2 regions of the Streptomyces sp. NPDC055955 genome follow, and region 1 is predicted to be linked to the other one. Evidence: riboswitches for the same ligand, from Rfam matches in the RefSeq annotation. Region 1 holds a riboswitch; the other holds the start of a gene.
The links. A riboswitch is a leader RNA that binds a small molecule or an ion and turns the genes downstream of it on or off. The one in region 1 is predicted to bind cyclic di-AMP.
Positions count from the first base shown of each region.

Region 1 (8,996 bases):
GGAACGGCCGCAGCCACACGCCCTCGCGCACCGCCGCCCGCGTGGCCGCAGCCATGTCGATCTCGTGGTCCAGCTGCACGACCCCGATCGCGCCGAGCACGCGCACATCGCGCACTCCGGGCACCTCCGAGGCGGCGCCGAGCGATTCGCTCAGCCCCGACTCGATCCGCTTGACCTCCGTCGCCCAGTCCTGCCCGAGCAGGAGGTCGATCGAGGCGCAGGCCACCGCGGCGGCGAGGGGGTTCCCCATGAAGGTGGGCCCGTGCGCCAGCACCGGCACGTCGCCGCGCGAGATCCCGTCCGCCACACGCGCCGTGCACAGCGTCGCAGCCAGCGTCATGTAGCCGCCGGTCAGAGCCTTGCCGACACACATCACATCGGGAGTCACCGACGCGTGCTCAGCGGCGAACAGGGCCCCGGTCCGGCCGAACCCCGTGGCGATCTCGTCGAACACGAGGAGCACGTCGTGTGCGTCGCAGGCCTCGCGCAGGACCCGCAGATACGCGGGGGAGTGGAACCGCATCCCGCCCGCGCCCTGCACCACGGGCTCCACGATGACGGCCGCCAGCTCATGGGCGTGCCGCCCGATCAGCTCGTGCAGATGATCCGCGTAGGCCTGCTCGTACCCGGTGGGCGGGGCGTCGGCGAACACGTGCTTCGGCAGCGCCCCCGACCACAGCTCGTGCATGCCGCCCTCGGGGTCGCAGACCGCCATCGGCTGCCAGGTGTCGCCGTGATAGCCGCCGCGCCACGTCAACAGGCGGCGCTTCTCCGGCCGCCCGAGGGAACGCCAGTGCTGGAGACACATCTTGATCGCGACCTCGACGGACACGGAGCCCGAGTCGGCGAGGAACACATGCTCGAGCCCCTCCGGCGACATGTCGACAAGACGCTTCGCGAGCCCGACGGCGGGCTCGTGGGTGAGCCCGCCGAACATGACGTGGCTCATCCGGTCGAGCTGGTCGCGCACCGCCTCGTTGAGCACGGGGTGGTTGTAGCCGTGGATCGCCGACCACCACGACGACATCCCGTCGACCAGCTCGGCGCCCTGACCGCTCTCACCGGCGAGTCGCAGCCGTACCCCGGCCGCCGACTCGACGACCAACGGCTCCTGCCGCCCCGGCATCGGACCGTACGGATGCCAGACGTGCCGCCGGTCGAGGTCGAGCAGCTCCGCCACGGGCAGCCCCGTCACCGCGGGCCCGGGCAGCTCAGGCATTGGGCGCGAGATCCGTACCGGCACCCCGGCGGCGTACGGCGACCAGGTCCGTGCGCGCCTCGGGCACCTCGGCGACGGGGGACTGCGCAGCCTCTTCATGGGAGCCGCACCCCTCACCGGAACCGCAGGCCGAACCCGCGCCGGAACCGCAGGCCGCGTGCGCGCCGGAACCGCAGGCCGCCTCCGCGTCGGAACCACACGGCCCGCCCCGGTGCTCGGGCAGCGTGACCTGGTCGGTGCCCTCGACCTCGAACCCGGCGTCCGTGATCATGTCCAGGTCCGCCTTGCCCGCCTGGCCCTCACTCGTCAGGTAGTCGCCGAGGAAGATGGAGTTGGCGAGGTGGAGCGCCAGCGGCTGCATCGAGCGCAGGTGCACCTCGCGCCCGCCCGCGATCCGCACCTCGACATCGGGGCAGACGAAGCGGACCATCGCGAGGATCCGCAGGCAGCGCTGCGGAGTCAGGTTCCACTCCTTGGCGAGCGGCGTGCCCTCGAAGGGGATCAGGAAGTTGACCGGCACCGAGTCCGGGTCGAGCGCGCGCAGCGAGTAGACGACGTCGACCAGGTCCTCGTCGCTCTCGCCCATGCCCGCGATGAGCCCGGAGCAGGCGGACAGACCGGCCGCGTGGGCCTTCTGCACCGTGTCGACGCGGTCAGCGTAGGTGTGCGTCGTCGTGATGTCGCCGTACGTGCCCTCGGAGGTGTTGAGGTTGTGGTTGTACGCGTCGGCGCCCGCGCCGCGCAGCCGTTCGGCCTGGCCCTCGGAGAGCAGACCGAGGCAGGCGCACACCTCGACGCCCTCGTTCTGCTCCTTGATCGCGCCGATCGTCTCCGAGACACGGTCGACGTCGCGGTCCGTCGGCCCGCGCCCGGACGCCACCAGGCAGACCCGCTTCGCGCCGCCCGCGACACCGGCGGCCGCGGCCTTCGACGCCTCGTCGGGCTTCAGCCACGTGTACTTGAGGATCTCGGCCTTGGACCCCAACCGCTGCGAGCAGTACGAGCAGTCCTCGGGGCACAGGCCCGACTTGAGGTTCACCAGATAGTTGAGTTTCACCCGGCGCCCGAACCACTGCCGCCGCACCTTGCCGGCCGCGGCCACCACATCGAGCAGTTCGTCGTCGGAAGTCGCCAGAACGGCGAGCGCTTCTTCACGGCTGGGCAGCTCGCGCCGCAGCCCCTTGTCCACCAGCGTGTTCAGCAGGTCCATGGCCCGATCCTGGCCTACGCGCCCTGCTCAGGCCAAGGAGGCTTTGCACAACTCTGCCGGTTCGAGGTGTGGGTATTGCCACACCCTGGGCGGCTGGATGTCCCGCTAGTGTCTGTGCACTGCCTACAAAACTGTGTGCAGGACAGCAGCGGGCACGGGACTGCACACCCCACTCGAGAACCGGTCGCCCGACGGCCGGGCGGAGGGACTCACATGGCGGCATCGCCGTTCGGCTGGATCGACGAGCAGGAGCGCGTGCGCCGCGGCGCCGGACTCGTCCGCACGCTGCGCCCCCGCCCCGCATCGAACCCCCTCCTCGATCTCGCGAGCAACGACTACCTCGGCCTCACGCGACACCCCGAGATCACCGCAGGAGCGGCGGACGCGGCGCAGCGCTGGGGTGGCGGCGCCACCGGCTCGCGGCTCGTCACGGGCACCACGGAACTGCACGCCGAACTCGAGCGCGAACTGGCCGAGTTCTGCGGTTTCGAGGCGGCGCTGGTTCTGTCGTCCGGCTACGCCGCCAATCTCGCCGCCGTGACCGCTCTCGCCCCGCACGGATCGCTGATCGTCTCGGACGCGAGCAACCATGCCTCCCTCATCGACGGCTGCCGGCTCGCTCGCGGCGCGACGCAGGTCGTCCCGCACGCCGACCCCGACGCCGTCCGCAAGGCCCTCGACACGCATCAGGGACAGGCCGTCGTCGTCTCGGACTCCGTCTTCTCGGTGGACGGCGACGCGGCTCCACTGGACGAACTCGCGCGGGTGGCAAGGGAGTTCGGGGCAGGTCTGATCGTCGACGACGCGCACGGGCTCGGCGTGCTCGGTGACGGCGGCAGGGGCGCGCCGCAGGCGGCGGGGCTCGCGGGCGCGGACGACACCGTCGTCACGGTCACCCTCTCCAAGTCGTTCGGCAGTCAGGGCGGCGCCGTCCTCGGTCCGGCCCGGGTGATCGACCATCTCGTCAACACCGCTCGGACGTTCATCTTCGACACGGGCCTCGCGCCCGCGGCCGCCGGCGCCGCGCTCGCGGCCCTGCGTCTGCTGCGCCGCGAACCCGAGCGCGCCGAAAGGGCCCGCGCCGTGGCGTCCTCGCTGCACGAACTCCTCACGGCCGAGGGGCTCCAGGCCGTACGGCCCGACGCCGCCGTCGTCTCCGTGCGCGCGCCGTCCCCCGAGGAGGCGGTGCGCTGGGCGGCGGACTGCCGCGAAGCCGGCCTCGCCGTCGGCTGCTTCCGTCCCCCGTCGGTGCCGGACGGCATCTCACGGCTGCGGCTGACCGCCCGCGCCGACCTGACCGACGATCAAATCGCCCAGGCGGTACGGGTGATCAGCCGCAATGCTCCTGACTCGGCGTTCACCGCAAGGAGTTGAGGAATCCCTCCCAGGCGGAGGGCGAGAACAGCAGCGCGGGTCCGGCCGTGCGCTTGGAGTCGCGCACGGCGAGGAGTCCGGCCGAGGGGCCATGGTGCAGCGGAGCGGTCTCGACGCAGTTGTTCATTCCGGTGCTTCGGCTGCTTCGCCGCCATGGCGCGTCGTGCAGAGAGGTGCTGGGAACCGCGGCAGATGGTACGTACCGAGGCAGTGCTGACATGGTGCCTCCTTACGTGCTTTCACTGTCCCAAGGGCGGTGCGCTCCGGCGATCCCGGCGATGAAATCCAGCGAGTCCCCGGGCGAAAGGGCGTGGATCCGAAGGGTGTCAAAGGCGTCCGTGTACGCCTTGAGGTCTTCTTTCCGTTCGAGGTAGAGGCTACTCGTCAATTGGTCGAGAACCACTACGTCCAGATCAGAAGTGTTCGGAAATGAGAAAACAACGAAAGGGCCGGTTAGTCCGACATGCTCCCCTGCGGTGAACGGCAATACCTGAAGCCGTACATGGGGAAGTTTCGCCACGGCGGCCAGATGGCGCAGCTGCTCCGCCATCACCCGGGGACCGCCCACCGGCCGCCGCAGCACCGCCTCGTCGAGCACCGCGCTGAGCCGGAGCGGTGACGCGGAACGCAGCACGTCCTGCCGGGCGATCCGCACCTCGACCAGTGCGTCGACCTGTCCGTCCGGCAGCCCGCCGAGCGCGGCCCTGGTCACCGCACGCGCGTAGTCGGGCGTCTGGAGGAGGCCCGGCACGACGGACGTCTCGACCGTCCTGACCCGGCACGCCTGCGACTCCAGGCTGATGAAGTCCCGGTAGGCGGGCGGCAGAAGACCTCGGTAGGCGTGCCACCAGTGCCGGCCGCCGTCGTCGCCCGATCCGGCCAAGGCGACCAGCAGGTCCCGTATCCCGGGGTCCGTGACCTCGAACGCGTCCAGCAGGAGCCGGACGTCCGACGCTTTCACGCCGCTGTGCCCGGTCTCGATACGGCTCACTTTCGACTGGTGCCAGCCGACGAGCCGGGCCGTCTCACCACTGGTGAGTCCCGCGCGGGCACGCAGCGCGCGCAGTTCCGCGCCGAGCCTGCGGCGGCGCACCGCCGGACCGTGTTTCATCCCGTCTCCTCGGACCTGCGGCCCGGCTCCTTCAGGCCGGGCGGATCGGTGTGCTGAGCCGACCGTAGAGGAAGCCGGCGGCCTGCGCCCAAATGCGGGCCATCGACGCAGAGTTCACCGCTTCGAGCGACAGATATATGCATATCTCGGGGGATCGGCTCCACCGGCCGGGCGGGAGTGGCACTCTGGCGCGAAGCACCAGTCCGGGGGGCGCCTCGAGTCATCCGCCATGTGTCGGATTCAGGCCCCGGCGAAAAAAGGGACGACGTCGCCATGGCAGATCACCAGGAAGCATCCGTCACTCTGCCGAGCGATCCCGCCTCGGTCTCCTCGGCCCGCACATATGTCGGTGACGTACTCGCCGAATGGGGCATGCCGCGCGACGCGGAAACCGCCGACACGGTCCGGCTCATCGTCTCCGAACTCGCCACGAACGCCGTGATGCACACCCGCGGACAGTCGCCCGTCTTCAAGGTCGACGTGCAGCTGGAGCGTGACGAACACCTGCGCATCGGCGTCACGGACAGCCACCCTCGCCACCCGAAGCGGCTCCCGGCCGCCGTCCAGCAGGACAACGGGCGCGGCATGGTGATCATCCGTTGGCTGACCGCCGAGTGCGGCGGGAGCCTGTCGGTCATGCCCACCCCCGAAGGCGGCAAGACCGTGTGGATCGCCCTGCCGTGGACGGTCCCTGTCCAGCAGGTGTGAAAAGGCGGCGGGTGGCGAGCGGCTACGGGGACGGGGTGTCCGTCCCCTCCTTCGCCCGCGCGAGCGAGCGCCGCACCAGACGCGGCAGCACGCCCCACAGGCCCGCACAGACCGCGAACGTGCCCGCACCCGCCGCGATCCCGGCCGCCCGCCCCGCCGCGACGTCCACGACGAGCAGCACGGACCCGGTCAGGGCGAGCACCAGTACGCTCAGGCCGGCCGTGGCGAGGCGCGAGGACATCTGCACGATCTGCGGCTTGGCGCCGCGCCGGAACAAGGCGCGGTGCAGCGCCGCGGGCGCCGTGAACAGCGCGGCGGCGAGCACCGCGAGCAGCAGCGTCGCGATGTAGGTCGCGCGCTGCACGGAGTCCAGCGCCGCGAACCGCGGAGTGAACGCCAGCGTCAGCAGGAACGCGAAGAGGATCTGCACGCCTGTCTGGGTGACTCTCAGCTCCTGGAGCAGTTCGCCGAAGTTGCGGTCCGCGCGCTCCAGCGGCGTCTCGTGCCGGTCCCGGCCTCCGCTCGGCGGGCCCGGGTCGCGTGGGGCGGCCTCGTCGCCTGCCGTTCGCTCCTCGTCCATACGACCACGAGTACCCCATTGCGAGGTTCCGAGGCGGACGGGGCCGCGCGAGCACTCTCCGGCGCCTGACGGGTCCCCAGCGCTCCCGGGGACCCGTCAGGCGGCGCTAGCGCACGCGCCCGTACCAGACGCTCTTCGTCCAGATCCGCTCGAGCCGCACCACGGCACCGGTCTTCGGGGAGTGCCAGATCCTTCCCTTCCCGGCGTAGATGCCGACGTGGTAGACGCCGCGGCCCGAGTGGAAGAAGACCAGGTCCCCGCGTTTTCGATGGGACGCGGAGACATGGCGGGTCTTGTTGTACTGCTGGGCGGCGGTGCGGGGCAGCTTCTTGCCCGCAGCCTTGAACGAGTAGAGCGTCAGGCCCGAGCAGTCGAACGTGCGCGGCCCTGTGGCGCCCCATCGGTAGGGGCTCCCCTTCTTGGAGGCCGCGATCTGGAGTGCTTTCGTCGCCGGTGGCGCGGCGTCCGCTTCGGGCGCGGCTCCGGGGACCAGCAGGCTGCCACCCGCTACGGCGAGTGTGAGGGCCGAGGCCGTTCCGGCCCGGGTGAGCAGCGACGGGACACGATTGAGCGAGGTCATGCGCAACCCTTCGTCAGCCGCCTGTGAAGGATGACCTGTCGGATTCGGGCTGGCGAAGTTGCCCGGCCGCGCAGTGCGGCTTCACCCCAAGGGCCGGCCCGGAAAACAGCTCCGGCGGCCCGTCATGCTCGGGTCCTCCACTCCTGCCGATCCACTTCTGTCGACCTGGCATCCGCACGGCGGCAGGACTCGGCGTCCGCGCGGACCGCCCCGCCGCGGCGGCGGGGGCTTGTCGTCGGAAGGGATCTTCACGCAAGAACGCCAAGAACGCAGAGCCGAACCGGCGTTAAGTGAGTGTCCTCACGACTGGCCTGTTCGGGTGGACAGAGCACCTTTCCATCCCGGCGCGGGGGTCCCGACGACGCCCGCACCAGCAGCGGAAGGCGGAATCCAGGACTCCGCGTCGGCGTTCCGCGCAACTTTTCCGGTTCCCATGTGCGAGTGCCGGCTACTCCGTATGTGGGTACCTCTTCTGGTCCGTTTCGATCCGGCTCCGGACGGTTCGCATCGATCGCTTCGTTCTTGAACGTGCTGTCAGTTGACCGGCTCCGGTGGAACTGTGACCCGTTGTGTCCTCCTTTCTCCGTCCAGGACCCGCAAAGCCTGAGCCAGCGTCGTCGCGTGGACCTCGCTCTCGCCCCGGTGGTGCATGAGCGTCAGAGCGTCCCGGAGGGCCGTCGCCCTGCCGACGAGCGCTTGCGCGGCCCGCAGTCCGCCATACGTGTGGTTGCCCCTGGCCGGGTTGATCCTGCCGAGCAGGTCGACCACTTCCAGGTAGCGGTCGAGGAGTTCGCACTCGGCCCGTGTCAGTGCGGGCAGCGGGGGCAGTTCGGGTGGCAGCGTCACCGGATCACCTGGCGCCGCGGACCGGACCGGACGTCTTGCGGTTGTCGATGACCCGGTCCACGAGCCCGTACTCCAGGGCGTCCTGGGCCTGGAGGATCGTGTCCCGCTCGATGTCGGCGGCGATGCGCTCGTGACTCTGCCCGGTGTGCCGCGCGAGCAGTTCTTCCAGCTGGCCGCGCATACGCACCAGTTCACGGGCCTGGATCTCCAGGTCGGTCGGCATTCCCTGCGCGGGCTCGGGCAGTCCTGGCTGCCGGATCACCACGCGCGCGCCGGGCAGCGTGGCCCGCTTCCCCGGCGTCCCGGCCGCCAGGAGCACGGCGGCGGCGGAGGCGGCCTGCCCGAGGCACACGGTCTCGACCTCGCAGCTGACGAACCGGATCGTGTCGTAGATCGCCGTCATCGCGCTGAACGAGCCGCCGGGGGAGTTGATGTACAGCGAGATGTCCCGGTCCGGCGCGGCGTACTCGAGGTGCATGAACTGCGCCATCACGTCGTTCGCGGAGGTGTCGTCGATCGGCGTTCCCAGGAAGACGATCCGCTCCTCCAGGAGCTTGGAGTACGGATCGAGAGTGCGGTGCCCGGCCGAGGTGCGCTCGGTGAACTCGGGCAGGACGTAACGGGCGGAAGGTCGGTTCATGGCACATGCCTCCGTGAGCGCGTAACTCTGTCGCTGCTTCTGTAAAAAATGTACAGGACGTACGGACGATCGAGTAGGGCTCGGGCTGCGAGAGACGCGAGGGGAGGGCTTTGCCGCAAGGGACGCGATGGGAGGGCTTGTGCCGCCAGGGACGCGATGGGAGGGCTCGTGCTGCAAGGGGCGCGAAGGGAGGGCTTTGCCGCAAGGGGCGCGAAGGGAGGGTTTGGGCTGCAGGAGGCGTGAAAGGGGGTCGGCCCGCGCCCGAGGCGCCGGCCGACCCCCTGCTCCGTTCTCCCGTGTCGTGGCTACCGGTCGCCGTCGTCCGAACTGGACAGGCGCAGCGCGAGGTGCTGCAGGAGGTCGGCGGTCTTGATGTCCGTCCGGCCCGAGTCGTGCACCTCGGCGAGCTCGGAGAAGAGGAACGCGAACGCGCCCACCAAGGAGATCGTCACGGGCATCAGTGCCGCGACGGTGGCCTCCGCCGCCTCCTGCACGCTCGATTCCGCAGGGATCTCGATGGAGGGGAAGACCTCTGTCACCAGGCGCCCGAGCTGGGCGTCCTCGGTCTCGATGTCGGGCTCGGCATCCTTGCTGAGCCTGCGCACCATTTCCTGGGTCTCGGTCAGGACGCCGATTGCGCGCAAGATGATCTCGCTCTGTTCCATGCGCGGAGCCTAGGCGCGCGAGGCCCCGCCGCGGGCGCTGTTCCGGGCGGGGCTCCGTCGGAT
Region 1 covers NZ_JBHJYS010000016.1:103,681-112,676, forward strand. Annotated here, with positions in the region: gene ACFC96_RS29095 (adenosylmethionine--8-amino-7-oxononanoate transaminase) at 1-1,219, opposite strand, end outside; gene bioB (biotin synthase BioB) at 1,212-2,429, opposite strand; gene ACFC96_RS29105 (8-amino-7-oxononanoate synthase) at 2,643-3,803, shown strand; gene ACFC96_RS29110 (DUF397 domain-containing protein) at 3,787-4,023, opposite strand; gene ACFC96_RS29115 (helix-turn-helix domain-containing protein) at 4,033-4,914, opposite strand; gene ACFC96_RS29120 (ATP-binding protein) at 5,188-5,622, shown strand; gene ACFC96_RS29125 (DUF6328 family protein) at 5,645-6,202, opposite strand; gene ACFC96_RS29130 (C40 family peptidase) at 6,309-6,782, opposite strand; cyclic di-AMP (ydaO/yuaA leader) riboswitch at 6,786-6,963, opposite strand; gene ACFC96_RS29135 (hypothetical protein) at 7,317-7,628, opposite strand; gene ACFC96_RS29140 (ATP-dependent Clp protease proteolytic subunit) at 7,633-8,268, opposite strand; gene ACFC96_RS29145 (hypothetical protein) at 8,574-8,933, opposite strand.

Region 2 (21,929 bases), on a different contig from region 1:
CGCGGAAGTAGGTGACGTGGCGGCGCTCGGCCTCGGTACGCAGCTGTGGTGTCTCGGCGGCGCGTTCGCTCGCGTACTCGTGGATCGTCTCCAGCATCCGGTACCGCATGCTGCCGTCGCCCGGAGCGGCCACCAGGAGGGACTTGTCGACGAGCGCGCCGATCAGGTCGGATGCGGGGCCGGTGCAGACGGCCTCCGCGGCCTCCAGGTCCCAGCCGCCGGCGAAGACGGACGCCTCCCGCAGGACCGTGCGCTCCTGTTCGTCGAGGAGGTCCCAGGACCAGTCGACGACGGCGCGCAGGGTCTGCTGGCGGGGCAGTACGGTGCGACTGCCGCTGGTCAGCAGGCGGAAGCGGTCGTCGAGCCGGTCCGCGATCTGGCGGGGGGTGAGCAGTCTGAGGCGGGCCGCGGCCAGCTCGATGGCGAGCGGCAGGCCGTCGAGGCGGCGGCAGATCTCGGCCACGGCCCCGGGGTCGCCATGGACGTCGAAGTCGGGGCGCACGGCCCGGGCGCGCTCCGCGAACAGGCGGTGCGCGGGGTCGGGCGGCAGGGGTTCGACGGGGCGCACGGACTCGCCGGGCACGCCCAGGGGTTCGCGGCTGGTGGCGAGGACCGTGAGGCCGGGGCAGTGGGTGAGGAGGGTCTCGGCCAGCGCCGCCGCCGCGCCGATGACGTGTTCGCAGTTGTCGAGGATCAGGAGCAGGCTGCGCGCGGCGCAGTGTTCGACGAGCAGCGCCACGGGGTCGTCCTGCGGCGCCGTGTGCTCGCTGGTCATCAGGACGGTCTCGCGCAGGCCGAGGGCGCTGACGACGGCGCCGGCCACGGCCTCGGGCTGGTCCAGCGGGGCGAGCTCGGCGAGCCAGGCGCGGGGGTGTTCGGCGGCGGCCTCCTCGGCGAGGCGGGTCTTGCCGGAGCCGCCGGGGCCGGTGAGGGTGACGAGGCGGGCCGCCCGCAAGTCGGAACGGATGGCTTCGAGTTCGGGTTCCCGGCCGACGAACGAATTGAGGCGCGGCCGCAGATTGCCGTCGCGCTGCGGCTGCCGGGACGGCGCCGGGCGGCCGTGGGCGCGGGTGGGGTCGAGCAAGTCGGCGTGCAGGGCGGCGAGTTCGGGTCCGGGGTCCGCGCCGAGGCCGTCGGCGAGGGTGCGCCGGGCGGTCTCGTAGGCGGCGAGCGCGTCGGCGCCGCGGCCCGCGTCACGCAGGGAGCGGATGAGCAGGGCGTGCAGCGGCTCGTCGTACGGGTGGGCGTGCGTGAGTTCGGTCAGCTCCGGTACGACGTCCGCGGCGCGGCCGAGTTGCAGATCGGCCGCCACGCGCGCGCGTGCCGCGTCGAGGCGCTGGGCCTCGGGGCGGGTCGCGGCGGTGCGGTCGGCGAGGTCGGCGAGTGCGGGTCCGCGCCACAGGGCGAGCGCGTCGCCCAGGGAGCGGGAGGCGGTCGCCGGGTCGTGTGCCGTGAGAGCGGCCGTGCCCTCACGGACGAGGCGCTCGAAGACGTACAGGTCCACGTCCTCGGGGCGGGCGGCGAGGCGGTAGCCGCCGCCCGCCTCCGATGTGACGGCGTCCTTGCCGAGGGCGCGGCGGAGCCGGCCGACGAGGGCCTGGAGGGCGGCGGTCGCGTCGGCCGGTGGCTCGTCGGCCCACACGTCGTCGATGAGCGCGTCCGCGGGAGCGGTTCGGCCGGCGTGCAGCGCGAGCGACGTGAGCAGGGCGCGCAGCCGCTGTCCGCCCACGGGCAGGGGTGTGCCTTGATCGTCGTACGCCTCGGTGACGCCCAGAATTCGGTACCGCACGGGTCCATTCTCACGGGTCGGGGCGGCCTCAGTCGCGCGGATTCCGGTTCGGGGGATCGGGGTGCGGCTCTTCAGCGCCCGGCGCCCAGCGCGCCCCGCTGCGGTGCGACGCTCCCCGTGGGGACGGCGCGCTGGCGGGCCGGGGTGCCGGTCCAGCAGGTGCCGCGGCGGGCGATGAGGCGACGCAGCCAGAGTTCGAGGGAGACCAGGTCGGCGAGGCCGTCCAGCGGCAGGACTTCGCCGTCGGCCGCCGCGCGCAGGGCCTTGCGGACGACGCGGGCCTCGATCAGGCCGGTCTGGGCGAGGAGCGGGGTGTCGAAGAGCTGGATGAGGTGGTCGGCAGAGACGCGCAGGCCGGTGCGGGCCGCCGCGGCGGACGACGCGTGCGAGGGCGCGCCCCAGCCGGCGGGGAGTTCGCTGACGCCGGCGCCTTCGAGGACGGCGCGCAGGATGTCGGCGCGGGCACCCGGCCGCACGCGGAGCGCCTCGGGCAGGGCGCGGGAGGCGCGGACGACCTGGTTGTCCAGGAAGGGGGCGTGCAGGCGCTGGAAGCGGACCTCGGCGGCCTGTTCGAGGACGCGCAGGTCGGCCGCGTGGCGGGCGAGGGCGGCGCGGGCCCGGAACGCGCCCGGACGCTGCCCCGGTCCCGGCCCCGGACGCGTCGCGCCGTCCTGGAGGCGAACCGATACTTCGGCGAGGGCCTCGCCCGTCAGCCAGCGCGCGGCGGGCCCCGGTCTCGCCCATGCGAGAGCCGCGAGCGAGGCGCCGACGGCGCCCGCCTCGCCGCCCGGGTCCTCGAAGTTCCGCTGCAAAAGACTCTCCGCAAGGCTTTCGACGCCCGCCCGGTACGGCGTGCGGGCCAGCTTGCGCGCCGCGCCGTACACGCGCGCGGGCACCAGCACGGAGCCGCCGTCCGCCTTGGCGAGCGCGGCGACGGGCTTGACCATGTGGCGTCGGCGCCGGTCCATGAGGAGGTCGGCGAGGCGGGCCGGGTGCGCGTCGAGGACCTGGCGGGCGCCGTAGCCGGTGAAGTGGTCGGCGCTGCCCGACAGGAGACGCGCGCGGTGGCGGGCGGCGGTGATCAGGGAGGGGCCGGGCTCGTCGGTGAGCGGGCCGTCCAACTCGGCGTAGGGGAGGGCCTCTTCGGCCGCGGCGACGACGACGTGGTGCAGCCGCGGGTTCGCGGCGATGGCGCCCGCGCGCTGGAGTTCGGCCTCACGTCCTTCGGCGCCCGCGGACAGGTCGTTGAAGGTGACGGCGAGGAGGCGCTCGCCCGCGCCCGTGCCGTGGCCGAGGACCGTGCCGGGCAGCCCGGGCAGTCCGGCCGCGAGCAGCGCGAGTGTCCCGGACGCGGGCCCTCCGGAGAGGTCGGCGCCGATGCCGGGCACGGGCATGCCGCGGGCGGCGCGCCGCTCGGCGGGGCCCATGCCGGGGACGGGCCCCGGGTCGATGTCGGCTCCGGGGACGTGCCGGGGCGCGGCGAGCCGGGCGCGTACGGCCTCGACGAGCGCGTCGCGCAGGGCGTCCACCGCGCCGGCCGGGTCGGCGGAGGGGGCGGCGACGGCGAGCGAGGCGACCGGTTCGTAGCCGGCGATCTCACGGGCACCGGCGCGCAGGATCAGCGCGTGGCCCGGCGGGATGCGGCGGACGCCCTGGTACGGCGTCGAGTCGTGCAGGGCCTCGGGCACGTCGGGGGCGGCGAGCAGAGCGGCGAGGTGGCCGATGTCGAGGTGGGCCTCGATGAGGTCGGCGAGCGGCAGTGCGGCCGTCGCGTACGCGGTGCCGCCGGCCCAGGGCGTGTAGAACACGGGGCGCGCGCCCGCGAGATCACCGGCGACCATGAGGCGCCTGCCGACCTGGACGACGGCGGTGTAGCTGCCGGACCAGGCGGTGAGGTGACGCAGGGCGCCCCCGCGCGCGGCGAACAGGCCCACCCGCAGCTGCTCGTCGGTGGCGCCGCAGGTGCCGAGTACGGCGATACGGGTCTGCTCGTCGGCGCTGACGATCCTGACCTCGTCCGGGCGCCAGTCGCCGACCGCCCACAGCGGGTCGGGGTCACCCCACAGGAGCTGGGAGCCCACGGGGTGGACGGTCTCCCCGTCGGGGCCGGTCGAACCCGCGGACCCGAGCCGCACGGACCCGGCGGCGGTACTGCTCCACCCCACCAACCACCGCATCGCCGCCTCCACAGGCTGTGGACAGAACCTCGTCAGAAGGAATCAGAGGAAATCACAGGAACAGAGTCCCCATGCTGCCACGAAGGAGGCGTACGAGAGAGGCGACGGGGCGGCACGCGCGCCACCGAATGCGCCCCTTTCGAGCGGCAGTTGAACCCCCCGGGAGCCGCTCGGGACCACCTGCGGCGCCGTGCGGCACCGTCGATATTCGGCCAAATCGGCTGTGGATGGCCAGACCTGTGCACACCACATCGGCCACGGCGCGCGACGCACAGTCCGGGAGGCGCCCTTCACCTCCCGGACCGGTCCGCCGCCCGCGGGGATGAAGGCGGCGGTATCCCCCAGCCCGCTGGATCCAGTACAGCGGGCCGACCCACGCACCATCATGGAAGCGCTCACCCCATGGCCGCAGAAGAGCGCACGTACAGGCGCACGGCCACACGGGCGGAGCACACCGTGACGGCACCGCCCCGGGCACGCACTCCCGTACGGACAATATTCCCGCCATCCGGAACTATGCCCCTTAACGCTTGGGATCCGGCGAACTACGCTGGGTGTACGAATGCCGCGCAGTTATGCCACCGCGGCAGCCGGCTGTGTCGAGGGGTGGCGCATGTCCAGGGAGCAACGCGGGCCGAACGAGAAACTCGGCACCGTTCTCGCCCTCGCGGGAATCAGCAACGCAGGCCTGGCGCGGCGCGTCAACGACCTCGGCGCGCAACGCGGTCTGACGCTTCGCTACGACAAGACCTCGGTGGCCCGCTGGGTCTCCAAGGGCATGGTGCCGCAGGGCGCGGCGCCGCACCTCATCGCCGCCGCCATCGGCCAGAAGCTGGGCCGCCCCGTGCCGCTGCACGAGATCGGCCTGGCGGACGCGGACCCCGCGCCCGAAGTGGGCCTCGCCTTCCCGCGCGACGTGGGGGCGGCGGTGAAGTCGGCGACGGAGCTGTACCGCCTCGACCTGGCGGGCCGCCGCACGGGCGGCGGCATCTGGCAGTCGCTGGCCGGATCCTTCGCGGTGAGCGCGTACGCGACGCCCGCGTCGAGATGGCTGATAACGCCGGCCGACTCGTCCGTCGCGCGCGAGGCGCAGCCGCTGGAGAGCGGCGGGGACAACACACCTCAGAAGGTCGGCCACAGCGACGTCCGGAAGCTGCGCGAGGCGGCCGAGGACGCGCGGCGCTGGGACTCCAAGTACGGCGGCGGTGACTGGCGTTCGTCGATGGTCCCCGAGTGCCTGCGGGTCGAGGCGGCCCCGCTGCTGCTCGGCGCCTACTCGGACGACGTGGGGCGGGCCCTGTTCGGGGCGAGCGCCGAACTGACGCGCCTGGCCGGGTGGATGGCCTTCGACACGGGCCAGCAGGAGGCGGCACAGCGCTACTACATCCAGGCGCTGCGGCTCGCGCGCGCGGCGGCGGACGTGCCCCTGGGGGGCTACGTACTGGCGTCGATGTCGCTCCAGGCGACGTACCGCGGGTTCGGCGACGAGGGGGTGGACCTGGCGCAGGCAGCCCTGGAGCGCAATCGCGGGCTCGCCACCGCCAGGACGATGAGCTTCTTCCGGCTCGTGGAAGCCCGCGCGCACGCGCGCGCCGGTGACGCGCACGCCGCGGGGGCCGCGCTGCGGGCCGCGGAGGGCTGGCTGGAGCGGGCCCGCGACGGGGACCACGACCCGTCGTGGCTCGGCTTCTACTCGTACGACCGCTTCGCCGCCGACGCCGCCGAGTGCTACCGCGATCTGAAGGCACCCCGCCAGGTGCGGCGCTTCACGGAGCAGGCCCTGTCGAAGCCCACGGAGGAGTTCGTGCGCTCGCACGGGTTACGCCTCGTGGTGTCCGCGGTCGCCGAGCTGGAGTCGGGGAACCTGGACGCGGCGTGCGAACAGGGCACGCGCGCGCTGGAGGTGGCGGGGCGCATCTCGTCGGCCCGGACCACCGAGTACGTGAAGGACCTGCTGCACCGCCTGGAGCCGTACGGGGACGAACCGCGCGTGGTGGAACTGCGGGAGCGGGCGAGGCCGCTCCTCATGGCGCCGGCGTAGGGCAGCGGCGTGAAGGTGCCGGTGCAGCAGAACACGCCTACCGCCCGGGTTTGAACGCGTTGTCAGTGGCGCAGTGCAGTATCGGGGGCGGGAGGTGAGGCACGGTGATGACGAGCGGGTACGACTGCGATGTGCTGGTGATCGGTGGCGGGATCGTCGGTCTGTCGACGGCGTACGCCCTCACGCGCGCGGCTCCGGGCACCCATGTGACCGTCCTGGAGAAGGAGCACGGCCCCGCCAGGCACCAGACAGGGCGTAACAGCGGGGTCATCCACAGCGGCGTGTACTACCGCCCGGGCTCGCTCAAGGCCCGCTTCGCGGTGCGGGGCGCGGCCGAGATGGTCAAGTTCTGCGCGGAGTACGGCATCGCGCACGCGGTCACCGGCAAGCTGATCGTGGCCACCGAGCGCGACGAGCTGCCCCGCCTGCACGCCCTGGTCCAGCGCGGCCGGGAGAACGGGATTCCGGTGCGGGAGCTCGGCCCCGCCCAGATCGGCGAGTACGAGCCGTATGTGCGCGGCCTCGCCGCGATCCACGTGGGCACGACGGGCGTCGCCGACTACGTCTCCGTGGCGCGGCATTTCGCCGAGACCTCGGGCGCGGAGATCCGGTACGGCGCGGAGGTGGTGCAGATCGACCGCCGCGCGGAGCGTGGCGTCGCGGTGCGCACGGCCGCCGGGGACATCGTCCGCGGGCGCGTCCTGGTGAACTGCGCGGGGCTGCACTGCGACCGGATCGCCCGGCTCGCGGGGGACGACCCCGCCATGCGGATCGTCCCCTTCCGGGGGGAGTACTTCGAGCTGGCCCGCCCCGAGCTGGTGCGCGGCCTGGTCTATCCGGTGCCGGACCCGGCGTTCCCCTTCCTCGGCGTCCATCTCACGCGCGGCATCGACAAGAGCGTGCACGTCGGACCGAACGCGGTGCCCGCGCTGGCCCTCGAGGGCTACGACTGGTCGACGGTCAGACCGCGCGAGCTCGGCGCCACGCTGGCCTGGCCCGGCTCCTGGCGGATCGCACGCCGGCACTGGAGGTACGGGGCCGGGGAGCTGCGCCGCTCGGTGTCCCGGGACGCTTTCACATCGGCGGTGCGCAGGCTGCTGCCCGCGGTGACCGCGGACGACCTGGTGCCCGCGCCCGCCGGTGTCCGGGCGCAGGCGGTCCTGCGGGACGGGACCCTGGTGGACGACTTCCTGATCCGCGAGGCCCCGCGCACGGTGCATGTGCTGAACGCGCCGTCCCCTGCGGCGACGGCCTCGCTCCCGATCGGCCGCGAGGTCGCCCGACGAGCCCTGGCCGCGCTCGGGTCGTGAGCGCTCGGGGCCGGAGCCTGGGCCCCGACCTCCGGGACCTGAACTTTGGCCCTGGGCCCCGGGTCGTGAGCCTGGGCTCTGAGCTCTTGGTACTGGGCTCCGAGTCCTGGGCTCGGGTCTTGAGCTCGGGTCCTGGCCCCAGGTCTTGAGCTCGGGTCCTGGGCTCGGGCCCCGGGCTCAAGGACCTGAACCTTGGGCCCTGACCTACGGGTCGTGAGCCTGGACCCCGACCCCCGAGACCTGGTCTCGGGCCCTGGGCTCGGGGACATGACCTCCCGCCCTCACCTCCGGGCCCTGACCTCCGGGCCCTGAGCCAGGGCCAAGGCCAAGGCCAAGGCCTTCAGGTCCTGGGCCTCGGCCCTGGCCTGCGGGTCCCGAGCTTGGGTCCCCGCCGGGTCCGGCGTCTAAAATCGCCTCACTGTGTCTGAGTCACCCCGCACCCCCGAAGCCCACACCCATGAGGCCCCCGGTCACGAAGCCTCCGGTCCCGTACGCGCCAAGGGCGAGCCCCGCTTTCCCGACGGGCCCGCGCCGGACCCCGCCGGTTCGCACTTCGAGCGGCGCATCCGCAGCTTCCAGCCCCGCCGCAGCCGCGTCACGGCCGGCCAGGCGGACGCCCTCCAGCGGCTGTGGCCCCTGTGGGGTCTCGACATCGACGGGCAGCGCGTCCTCGACCTCGACGAGCTGTTCGACGGCAGGAAGCGCGTCGTCCTGGAGATCGGCTTCGGCATGGGCGAGGCGACGGCGCAGATGGCCGCCGACGACCCCGACACCGGCATCCTCGCGGTCGACGTGCACACCCCGGGCCAGGGCAACCTCCTGGGCCTCGCGGAGCGGAACGGCCTGACGAACGTACGGGTGGCGAACGGCGACGCGATCATCCTGCTCCGCGAGATGCTCCCCGCGTCCTCCCTCGACGGGCTGCGCGTCTACTTCCCCGACCCCTGGCCGAAGAAGCGCCACCACAAGCGGCGCCTGATCCAGCCGGAGTTCCTCAGCCTCGCCAAGGTCCCCCTCAAGCCGGGCGCGCTGGTGCACTGCGCGACCGACTGGGAGCCGTACGCCGAGCAGATGCTGGAAGTCCTGACCGAACACCCGGACTACGAGAACACGCAGGCCGACGGCGGATACGCGCCCAGGCCCGCCTTCCGCCCCCTCACGCGCTTCGAGGGCCAGGGCCTGGACAAGGGCCATGTGGTCCACGACCTGCTCTTCCTGCGCGCGGAGCACGCACCGCGGTCCTGACCGGTCACCGCCGCGGACCGGCACACCCCGTCGCGGCCGGGCCCGTCGCTCGTTAGGGTCAACGCTGTGGCGACCTATCCCTCGTATCCGAATGCGTATCCGCACGCGCAGCCCGGAGCAGGCGCTCCCGGGCCCGGCACGCTGCGGCATCCACGCTGGTGGGAGCGGAAGGCCGTGCACGCCTGGGCGCTCGCCTCGCTCCTCGCGCTCTCCGGCCTGGTGATCCTCGCCCTCGTGCGCGAACAGACCGGCACCGAGGGATTCCTGGTCGGGATCTGCCTCGCGGTCCTGCCCGTCCCGCTGCTGATAGCCGCGTTCCGCTGGCTGGACCGGGTCGCGCCCGGCCCTTGGCGGAACCTGCTGTTCTCGTTCGCCTGGGGCGCCTGCGCCGCCGCGCTCATCGCGATCGTCGCCAACAGCTTCGCGACCCAGTGGATCGCCACGAACTCGGCCGACCCCTCGAACGCCGACACCCTCGGCGCGACGGTCATAGCGCCCATCGTCGAGGAGTCCGCGAAGGCCTGCGCCGTCCTGCTCATCTTCCTGTTCCGCAGACGGGACTTCACCGGGATCGTCGACGGCGTCGTGATCGCCGGGGTCACCGCCACCGGCTTCGCGTTCACCGAGAACATCCTCTATCTGGGCAACGCGTTCGGCACCGACCGGCTGAACAACGGCACCGGCATCGCCTCGGTGACCGCCGCCACCTTCTTCGTACGCATCGTCATGTCGCCGTTCGCGCACCCCCTGTTCACGGTGCTCACCGGCATCGGCTTCGGCCTCGCCGCGTGGACCGCGCCCGGCCGCGGTCCGGTGCGGCGCGTCCTGCTGCCCATCGGCGGACTGCTGCTCGCCATGGGCATGCACGCCACGTGGAACAGCTCTTCGGCGTTCGGCCAGTTCGGGTTCTTCGGGGTCTACGCGCTGTTCATGATGCCGGCGTTCGGGCTGCTGACCTGGCTCGCTATCGGGACCCGCCAGCGCGAACTGCGCACCGTGCGCTCCGAGCTGCCCGCGTACGTGGTGGCCGGCTGGGTCGGCCCGGACGAGCCGTTCGCCCTCGGTTCGATGCGCGCCCGCCGCCTGGCCCGCGAGTTCGCGCAGCACCACGGCGGCAAGGAGACGGCCAAGGCCGTCGCCCAGTACCAGCAGTACGCGACGTCACTCGCGCTCCTGCGCCATCGCGGCCGGCGCGGCCGGGCCGGTACGGACTACGTCGTACGGGAGCGGGAGCTCCTCGACGAGCTGTGGGCGCGGCGCCACGCGGCCCGCCCCGCCCTCGCCTACGCGTCCCACGCGACCGCGCCTCCCGTGTGGGTGCCGCCCATGTACGCGGGGCCGGTGTACGCGGGTCCGGTCGCCCGGTTCCCCGCGCACAACGCCCACAACGCCCACAACCCGTACCGCTACTGAGAGCGCCTCCGGATCAGGCGGACGCCTCCGTGAGCTTCGAGAGCTCCGCGTCCGTCAGCTCCAGGTCGGCCACGGCCACCAGGGCCGGCAGCTGCTCCACGGTGCGGGCGGACGCGATCGGGGCGGCCACCGTCGGCCGGGACGCGAGCCAGGCGAGGGCGACCGTCGCGACCTCGGCGCCGTGCGCCTGCGCCACCTCGTCGAGTGCCTTGAGGACGCGCACACCGCGCTCGGTCTCCAGGTGCCGGCCCGCGCCCGCGGCCCGCGCGCTGTCGACCTCGGTGCCCGGCCGGTACTTGCCCGTCAGGAACCCGGCGGCGAGGGCGTAGTACGGGACGGCCGCGAGACCGTTGCGCGAGGCGACCTCCTGGAGCCGGCCCTCGTAGGTGTCGCGCGAGACAAGGTTGTAGTGCGGCTGGAGCGCCGTGTAGCGGGCGAGGCCCTCACGGTCGGAGAAGTCCAGGGACTCCTGCAGGCGCTCCGGGGTCAGGTTCGACGCGGCGATGGCGCGCACCTTGCCGGCCGTCACCAGGTCGTCGAGGGCGGTGATGATCTCCTCGACCGGCACGGACGTGTCGTCGAAGTGCGTGTAGTAGAGGTCGATGTAGTCGGTGCCGAGGCGGCGCAGGGACTCCTCGGCGGCGGACTTGATGGTGCTCGCGGACAGGCCCTTGAAGTCGGGGTGGGCGCCGACCTTGGTGGCGATGACGACATCGGAGCGGTTGCCGCGTGCGGCCAGCCAATTGCCGAGGACGGTCTCGGACTCGCCGCCCTTGTTGCCCGGGACCCACGCCGAGTACGCGTCGGCCGTGTCGACGAAGTTGCCGCCCGCGGCGACATACGCGTCGAGCACGGCGAAGGACTGCGCCTCGTCGGCGGTCCAGCCGAACACATTGCCGCCGAGGGAGAGCGGGAACACCTCGAGGTCTGACGCGCCAAGCTTGCGAAGAGAAGTCATGGCGTGCCAGAACACCGATATGGATCAAGATATTCCGGGACCGGGCACGGCGGACCGGCAGCCCTGACGTCGGGGGGTTGCCGTCAGGACCGCCGGGGTTCGGAGGGTCGCGAGCCTCAGATCGTCAGGCCGTTGGAGCGCAGCCACGGCGCGGGGTCGACCCCGGTCGCCTGGCCGCCGGGGTGGACCTCCAGGTGGAGGTGCGGTCCTGTCACGTTCCCGGTGGCGCCGACACGGCCGATGACGTCGCCGCTGGTCACCTTCTGGCCCGCGCTGACGTTGAGGGACGACTGGTGGCAGTACCAGAGCTCCGTGCCGTCCGGCAGCTCCAGGACGGTGCGGTAGCCGTACGCGCCCGCCCAGCCGGCCTCCTTGACGGTGCCGGAGTGGATCGCCTTCAGCGGCGTACCGGTCGGAGCGGCGAAGTCGAGACCCGTGTGGTAGCCGGAGGACCACATCGAGCCGGGCTGACCGAAGGTGCCGGTGATCGTGTAGGAGGCGACCGGCAGCGTGAAGCTCTTGGCGAGCTTGGCGAGGCGCTCGGCCTCGGCCTTCTTCTTCGCGGCCTCCTCCGCCGCCTTCTTGTCGGCGGCGGCCTTGGCCGTGGCGGCGTCCTGCTCCTTGGCGGCGTCCTCGGCGGCCTTCTTCGCGGCGGCCTCCTCGGCGGCCGCGGCCTCGGCGTCGGCGGCCTGGTCCTGCTGCTGCTCGGCCTGCTGCATGATGCGGGCGCGCAGGGCCTCGCCCGCGGTCGTGCCCTGCTGGGCGTCCGCGGTGGTGATGCCGGCGCCGGTCAGCGGCGTCGCGCCGGTGCCGGACTCGTCGTCGTCTCCGGAGACATCGGCTATCAGCGCGCCCACGCCGGGCAGGGACTTGGCGTCGGGCAGCGAGTCCTTGACGGACGAGAGGTCGGGCATCGAGATGTGTACGGGAGGCTTGCCGCCCTGCGCGGTGGCGATGCCGCCCGCGCCGACGGCCGCGATCACGCCGACCCCGAGAACGGTGGAGCTGCGCGCGAGACCGCCGCGCTGCTTGGCTACGCGGTGCCTGCCGCGTACGGGACGGACGGAATCCTCGGTGGGGTTCCACTCCTCCCAGGTCCGCTCGTCCGTTTCGCCGAACTCTTCGTCGATCGGCGCGTAGGAGAACTCTGGGGCAGGCCGGTTGGACGCCACTGGGGCGCGCTCCTTTCCTTCCTTCTCGCCTACCGGGTTAGCTGACGGGTTCGGAGCAGGAAGGTCTCCTACCGACGCCTTCCGCAAGGAAAGACGTCCGATTCACCCCAAGTTGGTGGTTCCCCGGCTCCCTTGCGGGATTAGGCGCGTGCGCACGGAGCCGTCTCTTGTGACGGCTGGGACGACCGCGCTGCGTTATCGAACGTTAATAGACACCGGGGCCCGATTCCAAGCCGTTCCGACTGATCGTTAACGCCTCTGGCCTGGACTTAACGGGGCACGAGCGGGCGGAATCGGGCGAGTTGACCCGCCACTGAAACAGCTTGCCGATCTGACGGTTTGTCAAATGTTATGCGCAGCGACGCCGTTCGGCTACACAAGGTGATGACGGCACTCACCGCTGCTTCACGGCTGCTTCACGGCCGCCTCACCGCGAGCAGCGCCATGTCGTCCGTCGTGCCGCCCCCGGTGTGCCGGCGGACCTCGGCGGTGAGCGCGCCCAGCAGCGGATCGGGCCCCGAGAACATCCGCCCCGCGAGCCGGGCCGCCGGATCGTAGAAGGTGCCCTGCGCGTCGCGCGCCTCCGAGAGGCCGTCGGTGTGGAGCAGCAGCGTCGCCCCACTCGGGAACTCCGTCTCGGACGCGCGGTCGGGCCAGGTCCCGAGGTCCCCCATCCCGAGCGGCAGCGCGGGCTCCGGCGCCGACAGGACCTTGAGCGCCCCGTCACCGCCCAGGAGCAGGGGTTCGGGGTGGCCGCGGTTGATGACGCGTACGAGGCCGTTGCCGTGCGGGATCTCGGCGAGCACGGCCGTGGTGAAGCCCTCGAACTCGTCGAGGCCGTTGCGCCGCAGCCCCTCCCGCGCGAGCGCCCTCTCCAGGCGCTGCGCGACCGCCTCCAGGGTCGCCTCCTGCTCGGCCGCCTCCCGGAAGGCGCCGATGACCACGGCCACGGCGGACACCGCGCCCATGCCCTTCCCGCGCACGTCGCCCACGACGAGCCGTACACCGTGCGGGGTGTCCTGCACCGCGTACAGATCGCCCCCGATGAAGGCCCCCGCCTGGGCGGCCTCGTAGCGGGCCGCGACCTCCAGCCCGCCGATGCGCTCGGCGGGCTCGGGCAGGACGGCGCGCTGGGCCGCCTCGGCGATCTGACGCACGGAGGTGAGCTGCTCGCTGCCGCGCCGCACGACGCGGTTCATGACACAGGCGAGTACGGCGACGGTGACGACGGTGACGAGTTCGGTGATGGCGTCGCCTTCGTAGCTGCGCGTGTACCTGAGGTGCACCCCGAGTACGACGGCGACCGTCGCGAGGCCGGTCAGGAGAGTGCCGCGGGGCGAGAAGAACGGGGCCGCGACGAGCGGGGCGGCGGTGAACAGGGGCACGCCGGTGAACGTCGACGGCGTGACGTAGTCGTAGATCGCCCCGGCGACGATGAGCAGCACCGGCACCAGACGTACGAAGAACCGGGCCCGGGACAGGCTCTGCCCCGCCTCTCGCCCGTGCCCTCCTCGCTGCCCCACCAGTCGTCTCCCGCCACCGTCCGCGTCGGTCCCGCGTCTGCGCACGCCGTCGGGCCCCACCTCAGGGTTCACCCCGGACCGGCGGCGGGCGACCTGGCGGGACCGACCGGGTGAAAGGGGTTCCGGGCGGCGGATCACACAACCCTGGGCAACCGATTCGCGTTCTGTCGCCGCAATGGCGTAGAGTCGTGTTTACCGACGCGGGGTGGAGCAGCTCGGTAGCTCGCTGGGCTCATAACCCAGAGGTCGCAGGTTCAAATCCTGTCCCCGCTACTGAAGGCCGAAGGCCCGGAACCAATGGTTCCGGGCCTTCGGCCTGTTCCCCTACAGGTCGAACTCGTGCGGCGGCAGGTCCAGCATCAGGCAGGCCTCACGGACGACGGCCTGCTCGGTCTTGTCGAAGTCGCCGTCGGCGCCGCCGATGACGATGCCGATCTGGATGACCGCGCGCGCCTCGGCGGGCTTCTTCTTCGCCTTGGCGATCTCCTGGAGGACGCTGACCTTGCCGAAGTCGAAGTCGGCGGTCAGCTTGTTCAGGTTCGCGTCGAACCGGCTCTGGAGCTGGTCCGCCGGGAAGTTCTGCAGCACCTCGTTCGTGGAGATGAGCTGGGCCACGCGGCTGCGCTCGGCCGGGTCGACGTGCCTGTCGGCGGCGGCGACCAGCGCGCACATCGCCATGCTCGCGTCACGGAAGGCGCCGCTCTTCAGGTCGTTCTTCTTCGCCATGAGCTGCGTCTGCATCGTCGACGCGGACTCCTTGAAGCGATCCCACAGGGCCATGACTCTCCTCGTTCGGCGTGTACTGATCTTCTACAGCTCTGTAGAAACTAGCGGGGAGCGGCAAAAGTTCCGCCTCTAGACTGAAGACCTGAACTCTCTGCTGGGGAGCCTTTCGTGGTCCGATGAACGGGAGAAGACGACGGTGCCGACACCCGAGAAGCCCTGACGGCGCCCGAAAGTGACCGACACCGCCCCGGCCGACGTCGCCTCCCCGTCCTCAGGCCGTACGACCCTCCAGCTCCTGCGCTCCCTCGACAGCGGCCCACGCGGCCTCACCGAGGCGGAGGCCGAGCGGCGCCTGGCCCGGCACGGCGAGAACGTCCTGCCGGGTACGCGCCCCCTGTCCTGGCCCCTGCTCGCCGCCCGCAGCCTGCGCGACCCGTTCACCGTCGTCCTGCTCTGCCTCGGCCTCGTCTCCGCGACCGTCGCGGCCTGGGGCACCGCCTGCGTGATCCTCGCCCTGGTCGCCGTCAGCTGCGGCCTGCGCTCCGCGGGCGAGCGCCGCGCGGACAGCGCCATGGCGGGCCTGCGCGAGCTGGTGGCGACGACGGCGACCGTGCTGCGCCGCCCCGGCGACGACGCGACCGCCTCACCGGCCGAACACGAGCTCCCCGTGAGCCAGTTGGTACCCGGCGACGTGGTGCGGCTCGGCCCCGGCGACCTGATCCCCGCCGACGTACGCCTTCTGCGGGCGCAGGGCCTGACCGTGCAACAGGCGGCGTTCACCGGGGAGTCCGTGCCGGCCGACAAGCGTCCCGTGGACCTGCCCGCGGACGGCGAGTCGGCGCATCTGTGCTTCCAGGGCGGCAGCGTGGCCTCCGGGAGCGCGAGCGCCGTGGTGCTCGCGACGGGCGCCGACACCCGCTTCGCCGCCGCCCACCGCACGGTCGGCGCGGAGCGCGGGGCGAGCGCGTTCGACCGCTCGGTGCACGGCATCTCCTGGACCCTGATCCGCTTCATGCTGCTGACGCCTCCGCTGGTCCTGATGGCCGGCGCCGCGCTGCGCGGCCGCGGCCTGGAGACCCTGCCGTTCGCCGTCGCGGTGGCCGTCGGGCTCACCCCGGAGATGCTGCCGGTCATCGTCACGACGGCGCTCGCCCGCGGCTCCGCGCGGCTCGCCCGCGCCCACGGCGTCATCGTCAAACGGCTCCCCGCGCTGCACGACATCGGCGCCGTCGACATCCTCTGCGTCGACAAGACGGGCACGCTCACCCAGGACCGCCCGGCCGTCGACCCGGCCCGCACCGACCCCGAAGCCCTGCACTGGGCGGCCGTCTCCGCCTGGTGGACGCTGCAGCTCGCCGACCTGCCGACCGCGGACGCGCTCGACGAGGCGGTCATCACGCAGGCGCTCGCACAAGACCCGGCCCTCACCGAGGCGTACGACGGCGTCACCGCCGTGCCCTTCGACCCCGTACGCCGCCTCGCCACCGCCGTCGTCCGGCGGCCCGGCACGCTCGGCACCGTCACGATCGCCGTCAAGGGCTCCGTGGAGAACGTCCTGGAACGGTGTGCCCTCGACGACACCGAGCGCGCGAACCTGCTCGCCCGGGCCGCGGGATTGTCCGGCGACGGGCTGCGGCTCCTCGCGGTGGCAACCGCCGAACGCCCCGCCCGGCACCGCCGGGAGGTCCTCCCTCGCCCATCGGACGGTGCGGGAAGCACCGCCGACGAACACGGCCTCACCTTCGCCGGCTTCGTCGCCTTCACCGACGCCCTCGTGCCGACCGCCGCGCAGGCCCTGCGCGACCTGGGCGAGCGCGGCGTCACGGTCAAGGTCGTCACCGGCGACCACCCCGGCACCGCGGCCCGCGCCCTGCGCGACCTGGGCCTCGCCCCCGGCGACATACGGACCGCTGAGACCCTCGACGCGCTCACGGACGAGGAAGTGGCCCACCTCGCCCGCCGCACCACCGTCTTCGCCCGCTGCACCCCCGCCCACAAGGCGCGCATCGTCACCGCTCTGCGCGCCGGCGGGGAGACGACCGTCGGCTTCCTGGGCGACGGCGTGAACGACCTGCCCGCGCTGCGCGCCGCCGACGTCGGGATCTGCCCGCGCGACGCGGTCGCGGTGGCGCGCGACGCGGCGGACATCGTGCTCGCGCAGCCCGCGGACCGGCCGGGCAAGGACCTCACCGCGATCGGCCACGCGATCACCGCGGGCCGTCACAGCAGCGGCAACATCGCCACGTATCTGCGCGTCACGCTCTCCTCGAACCTCGGCAACGTGATCGCGATGCTGTCGGCCGGCCTGCTGCTGCCGTTCCTGCCGATGCTCCCGGCGCAGGTGCTCGCCCAGAACCTGTGCTTCGACGCGGCCCAGTTGTCGTTCGCCTTCGACCGCCCGGCGGCCGACGCCCTGCGCCGCCCCACCACACTGCGCCCGCGCGACTTCCTGCGCTTCATCACCGGGTTCGGCGTCCTCAACGCCGCCGCCGACCTCGCGACCTTCGGCGTCCTCGCGCTCGCCCTGCACTCCACCGCGGGCCCGGCCGACGAGGCGGCGTTCCACTCGGGCTGGTTCACCGAGAACCTCCTGACGCAGGCTCTGGTGATGCTGCTCCTGCGCACCGGCCGCGCCCCGCGCACCCCGGGCCCGGTCCGCTGGGCGGTCGCGTCCCTGGCCGTCGCCGGCGTCGTGCTGCCCCTGACCCCCGCGGCCCACCCGCTCGGCATGACTCCCCTGCCACCCGTGTACTACGCGCTCCTCGCGGCGGTCCTCGCCCTGTACGCGGTCGCGCTGACGGCGGTGAAGAGGCGGTACGTACGGCAGGCCTGAGGGGCAACGGAGTTCGCCGGGAACAGCACAGCGGCCCGGCCGGCCGAAGCCGTCCGGGCCGCTGCTCACGCGGTAGACCCTGTGGGACTCGAACCCACAACCAATGGATTAAAAGTCCCCGTGATCTTGTGGTGGGTGATCACGGGGACCGCCCCGTTGTCCGGAAATACCAGGTCAGAGCAAGTGGCTCTGGATGCACAGTCCGGTCCGTACCGAGCCGTGGGGACACGTCCGCTCACGCGTCGCTCACGCAACCATCGGGATCCGATGCGTGGTGCAACCCGTACAACAGGAGACGGCAGCGGTGCCCACGCCTGCGTCTACTACAGATTAGGAACGCTGGGGTGGTCTGACCGGGACTGGCCCAAGGGGATGCGACTGATCGTGCACAAGGAACGACCCCACCCCGGGGCCCAGTTGCCCCTCACCGACGTCGGACTGAGGATGACCTACTTCGCCACCAACACCAAGGGCGGCCGGCTCGCCGACCTTGAACTGCGTCACCGAGGGCGGGCCTGCTGCCAGGACCGGATCCGAAACGCCCGCGACACCGGCCTGCGCAACATGCCCCCCCGACACCGCCCAGAACTGGATCTGGCTCGAGATCGTCTCCATCGCGCTCGACCTGCCGGGATGCCGATGCTCGCGCTCACCGGTGACACCCGCCGCTGGGAACCCAAACGACTCCGGCTCCACCTGCTCTCCGCTGCCGCCAGGCTCGTGAACACCGGCCGCCGTCGCTGGCTCCGCTTCGCCCGATGGCCCTGGAGCGACACCAACACCCAGCCAATCGATCGGCTCCAGGCCCGGCCGAACCCCGGCTGACCAGCTACTTCGACCGTCCCAACAACCGCACCACCCCCGGAGAGTGGAACCCGGCGCCCATCCGACGCGACAACCGGGCCCTCACCCTTGCCCCACCGCCGGAAAACCGTCACTCCACAAATTCAGAGCCCCGTCAACGAACCGACGAGGCCCCAGAACGATCGCGGTTAACCTCGGGCTTTCACCGCGAGTGCTATTTGCAGTAGAGACGATTTGCGGAGCAGATCGCGGGGCCGTTTCACCTCGCGGGCACTTCTTCGACGTCGAGGCGCCCACCCGATTAGCTTGGTTCGCCCACTGATAGGCGCAATGACCCGCTTCGGGCGCCGATCAATTAGGTCAAAGAAACGGAGTCATGAATTCCAATAATGTCGATGTCGTGTACATTGCAACTTCTTCTTGGAGGGGTGCATATCTCTATGGCAATGTCCGCCGCCCGGTTACACAAGTAACCACCGAAACCCCTGGGGGGATATATGGCATCGCGCGGGATTCGCGTAGCGGGAGCTGCCGCGTCCGCAGTGCTGTTCATGCTGGGGCTGTCCACCAACGTCAGTGCCGCAGACGCTCCTGACGCTCTGCAGCAGCAGATCGACAAGGTTTTGGCCGCCACGGAAGGGGGTGTCCAGATCAGTAGATACGAGATCGCCTGGAACAACGGCGAGGCCGTGATGGCGTTCCCTCTGCCTGGCGAGACGTACGCACCGCCCGCCAGCCCTGCGGCAGTGAAGCTCGAAGCCGAGTTCGCGGGGGTACCGACGGCTAAAACCGCGGCGGCAGTCGCAGAGGCCTCAGAAGAGCTTCCTGGGACCCCGGCACCCGAGGATGTCCCGGCGGACGAGGCCGAGCCGGGAGGGACGGTGGAGGCGGGCCCCGACTGCCCGACCGAAGCCATCGGTAACGACTGGTACTGCTTCTACCAGTACAAGAGCTATGCGGGTAGACGGCTCGCGTGGAACGCCGCGCACACCAGCTACATGTACTTCTCCGCGTACGACTTCGTGAACCGGACGTCCTCCTGGTCCAACAAGGGCGGAAAGACGATCTACGTCAGGGGCCGCACGGAGAGCGGGAATGATGGCTCCTGCAACCAGTACTCCAACAACGGTTGGAACGAAGCGAACCACACAGACAGTTCCGCACTGTCTTCCGGGCTGGACAACACTGCAGACTGCTTCTGGACTTCCTGAACCCAGTAGCTGATGTGGAGCGGGGCGAGAGTTGCCGGCTCTCGCCCCGCTCATATTGTTCTGCACCGCTAATGCGGGTGCGTGTGCATTTGCGATGGAAAGGAAGTGTGGAAATATGCATGAAGGTGAGCGGGAAGTCGACGCTGAGGTAGTGGAGACGCCGTTGGCCGCATTGCTCGAATCTGTCGCGGACCGACTGGAAGAGCAGACGTCCGAGGCCCTCGCCGCTTTGAGGCAAGAAGTCGCCCGTCTGCGCGAGGAGACAGCCACCTCGGTCGCTGCGCTGCGCAACCAAGCTGCCCGACTGCGGGACGAGCAGGACTTCAAGCCTTAGCGCTGAGCGGCTGTGGGCCGCGGACTCATCCAGCGCAGCGCTTGGGGCGCATCTCAAAGTTTCCTTCACGGCGCCTGTAAGGACCGGGGATTGCTCGACACATACACAGCTGGAGGGGATGTGGACACACGACATGAGCAAGACTTCACCGTGCTCTACCGCACGCACCATCCGGCCGTGGACGCGTACGTACGGCGACGTCTGAGCGCCACCGAGGACAGCGATGACGTGGTCGCCGAAGTCTTCCTCACCGCCTGGCGTCGGCTGGATGAGCTGCCGCGCGACGCCGCACTTCCCTGGCTGTACGCCACCGCGCGCAAGATCCTTGCGAACACGCGTCGTGCTGAACAGCGACGCCAGGCGTTGGCGGAGACTGCGGCGCGGGAGCGACAGAGCATCTCGTCCGATCCGGCTGAAGATGTCGTTGGGATGCAGGCGGTTGCCATGGCATTCGACGCCCTCAGCGAGAGCGACAGGGAGGTCCTTCGTCTCGCACTGTGGGAGGAGTTGTCGGCCCGTCAGGCGGCTGCCGTGATCGGCTGTACAAGTGCGACGTTCCATGTGCGGCTTCATCGTGCTCGCAAACGGCTTCGGGAGCACCTCAACCGCACAGCCTCCAACTCGTCACAGCGGACATCGTCAATTCTTGGAGGAGTAGATGCGTGACATCGACCGAACGTTGCAACGGCTCAACCCGGTAGAGGACGGAGCTCCGGCTGACGCTGGAAGGCTGGAGACCTTGCTCGCCACGCCACGCATTGGCGCGCCCGTGATGCGTCAACGACCGCGTAGGTGGTGGCCGGCTATGGCGTTGGCGACAGCTACGGCTGCAGCCGTGGTGTACACCGTTGTCGATCCCTTCGGAGCGGCGACACAACCTGCTCTCGCTGCGACCCCACGGCCGTTGGCCTATCACCCTGGTAGTCCTGCCGCCGCGAAGGTCTTGCAGGGCATTGCCTCCCGTGTGGAAAAGCTGCCCGATGACCGTCCGGCCGCGTGGAAGACCGAGCATTTCGTCTGGAACTCGTGGTCTCTTTCGACCCGCATCAATGGTACGAACGTCACCTCTGCTGTCGTCCCCGAGCACCGTGAAACATGGCAGAACCATGACGGCTCGGCCCGCTGGAAGACGCGGACACTCCCGCCGGTGTTCCAGAACGAAGCGCAGCGCAAGGTGTGGGAGAACGCGGGATCTGTCGGCGCCAAATCGATCCGGTCCCAGGATTCCAGTGAACCGGATGCCCAGCACGCAGCCACCGAACCTCCCACCACCGTGGACGGGATGAAGAAGTGGCTGGCCAACGGCCAAGCTGACCTCGGGCCGGGTCTCTTGTACGAGGTTGTGTCTGAGCGGGTCCAGGATCACGTCTTCTCGCCGGCCCAGCGCGCCGCGCTGCTGCGTGTCCTCGCAGAGGTCAACTCAGTGCACTACATGGGCACAGTCAAAGACCGGGCTGGCCGCACGGGGGAGGCATTCGCCCTCTCGGACCGGTCAGGTGGCCTGCCCAGCAAGCGCACGCTCATCTTTGATCCGAATACCGGAAAACTCCTCGCCGACGAGGAGCAGATTCTGGATGACCCGGGCAAGCTCAACGTCGCCCCGAACTCCGTGATCGGCTACGCCACGTTCCTCACTGCAGAGCGCCTGCCGTGACTAGCCTGGACGTCGTGGTCTTCCGGGTCGGACAGTTCGATGCCCCTATGGATGTCAACCGGCGGGGACTTGTACCGGGGAATGCTTTCTGGGTGTGAGGAGGGCTTGGTAGATCTCGCGGGCCACGTAGCGTTTGAGGCATCGGATGGCTTCGCGTCGTGTCCTGCCCTCGGCGACTCGTCGTTCCACATAAGTACGGGTGCGGGTGTCCCAGCACAAGCGGGCGATGGCGATGGTGTAAGGCGCTGAATTGGCCTGGCGGTCGCCGCCCCGGTTGAGTCGTAACGCGTGGCCACAGCCCTGAACTGCTTCAACTCGTTCACCGCCGCTGGAAAGTCGAACGAACCCTGGGCTGGATGATGAAAGCCCGCCGCAACGTCCGAGACTACGAGCGTCTCCCGCAGCACTCAGAAGCACATCTGACCTGGTCACTCATCACCCTGATGACCCGACGCATCACTCGCAAAGGCCCTCACACCAGCTGGTCGAAGAAGACCTGACCCGCCGGCCCTCACTCCACCTCGGGCCCCGGCCATCATTCCCCTGAGCTTCAACCCACCGCGCAAAAACATGCCCGCCCACGCCCACAGAACATCAACGAGCCGGGATCTCACACTCACGAGGTTCTGAGAACAAGTATGGCCTGGATTGCCAACGTATCCAGGCCATACAAGAGAATGCCACATCTATCTGTAGAGCTAGTTCATGGGCGTGGCCGTGTTCAGGATTCGCTTAACGG
Region 2 covers NZ_JBHJYS010000007.1:370,381-392,309, reverse strand. Annotated here, with positions in the region: gene ACFC96_RS17625 (BTAD domain-containing putative transcriptional regulator) at 1-1,789, opposite strand, end outside; gene ACFC96_RS17620 (asparagine synthase-related protein) at 1,861-3,966, opposite strand; gene ACFC96_RS17615 (MFS transporter) at 4,580-6,007, shown strand; gene lhgO (L-2-hydroxyglutarate oxidase) at 6,115-7,317, shown strand; gene trmB (tRNA (guanosine(46)-N7)-methyltransferase TrmB) at 7,738-8,562, shown strand; gene ACFC96_RS17600 (PrsW family intramembrane metalloprotease) at 8,629-9,975, shown strand; gene ACFC96_RS17595 (aldo/keto reductase) at 9,989-10,933, opposite strand; gene ACFC96_RS17590 (M23 family metallopeptidase) at 11,050-12,105, opposite strand; cyclic di-AMP (ydaO/yuaA leader) riboswitch at 12,117-12,262, opposite strand; gene ACFC96_RS17585 (PP2C family protein-serine/threonine phosphatase) at 12,522-13,628, opposite strand; tRNA gene ACFC96_RS17580 (tRNA-Met) at 13,828-13,901, shown strand; gene ACFC96_RS17575 (tellurite resistance TerB family protein) at 13,953-14,408, opposite strand; gene mgtA (magnesium-translocating P-type ATPase) at 14,587-17,187, shown strand; partial or broken gene ACFC96_RS17565 (transposase) at 17,548-18,012, shown strand; gene ACFC96_RS17560 (hypothetical protein) at 18,543-19,202, shown strand; gene ACFC96_RS17555 (hypothetical protein) at 19,318-19,536, shown strand; gene ACFC96_RS17550 (RNA polymerase sigma factor) at 19,657-20,202, shown strand; gene ACFC96_RS17545 (CU044_5270 family protein) at 20,195-21,190, shown strand; partial or broken gene ACFC96_RS17540 (IS5/IS1182 family transposase) at 21,505-21,684, shown strand; gene ACFC96_RS17535 (hypothetical protein) at 21,889-21,929, opposite strand, start outside.
Region 2: another riboswitch for cyclic di-AMP. It lies ahead of ACFC96_RS17590 (M23 family metallopeptidase); the one in region 1 lies ahead of ACFC96_RS29130 (C40 family peptidase).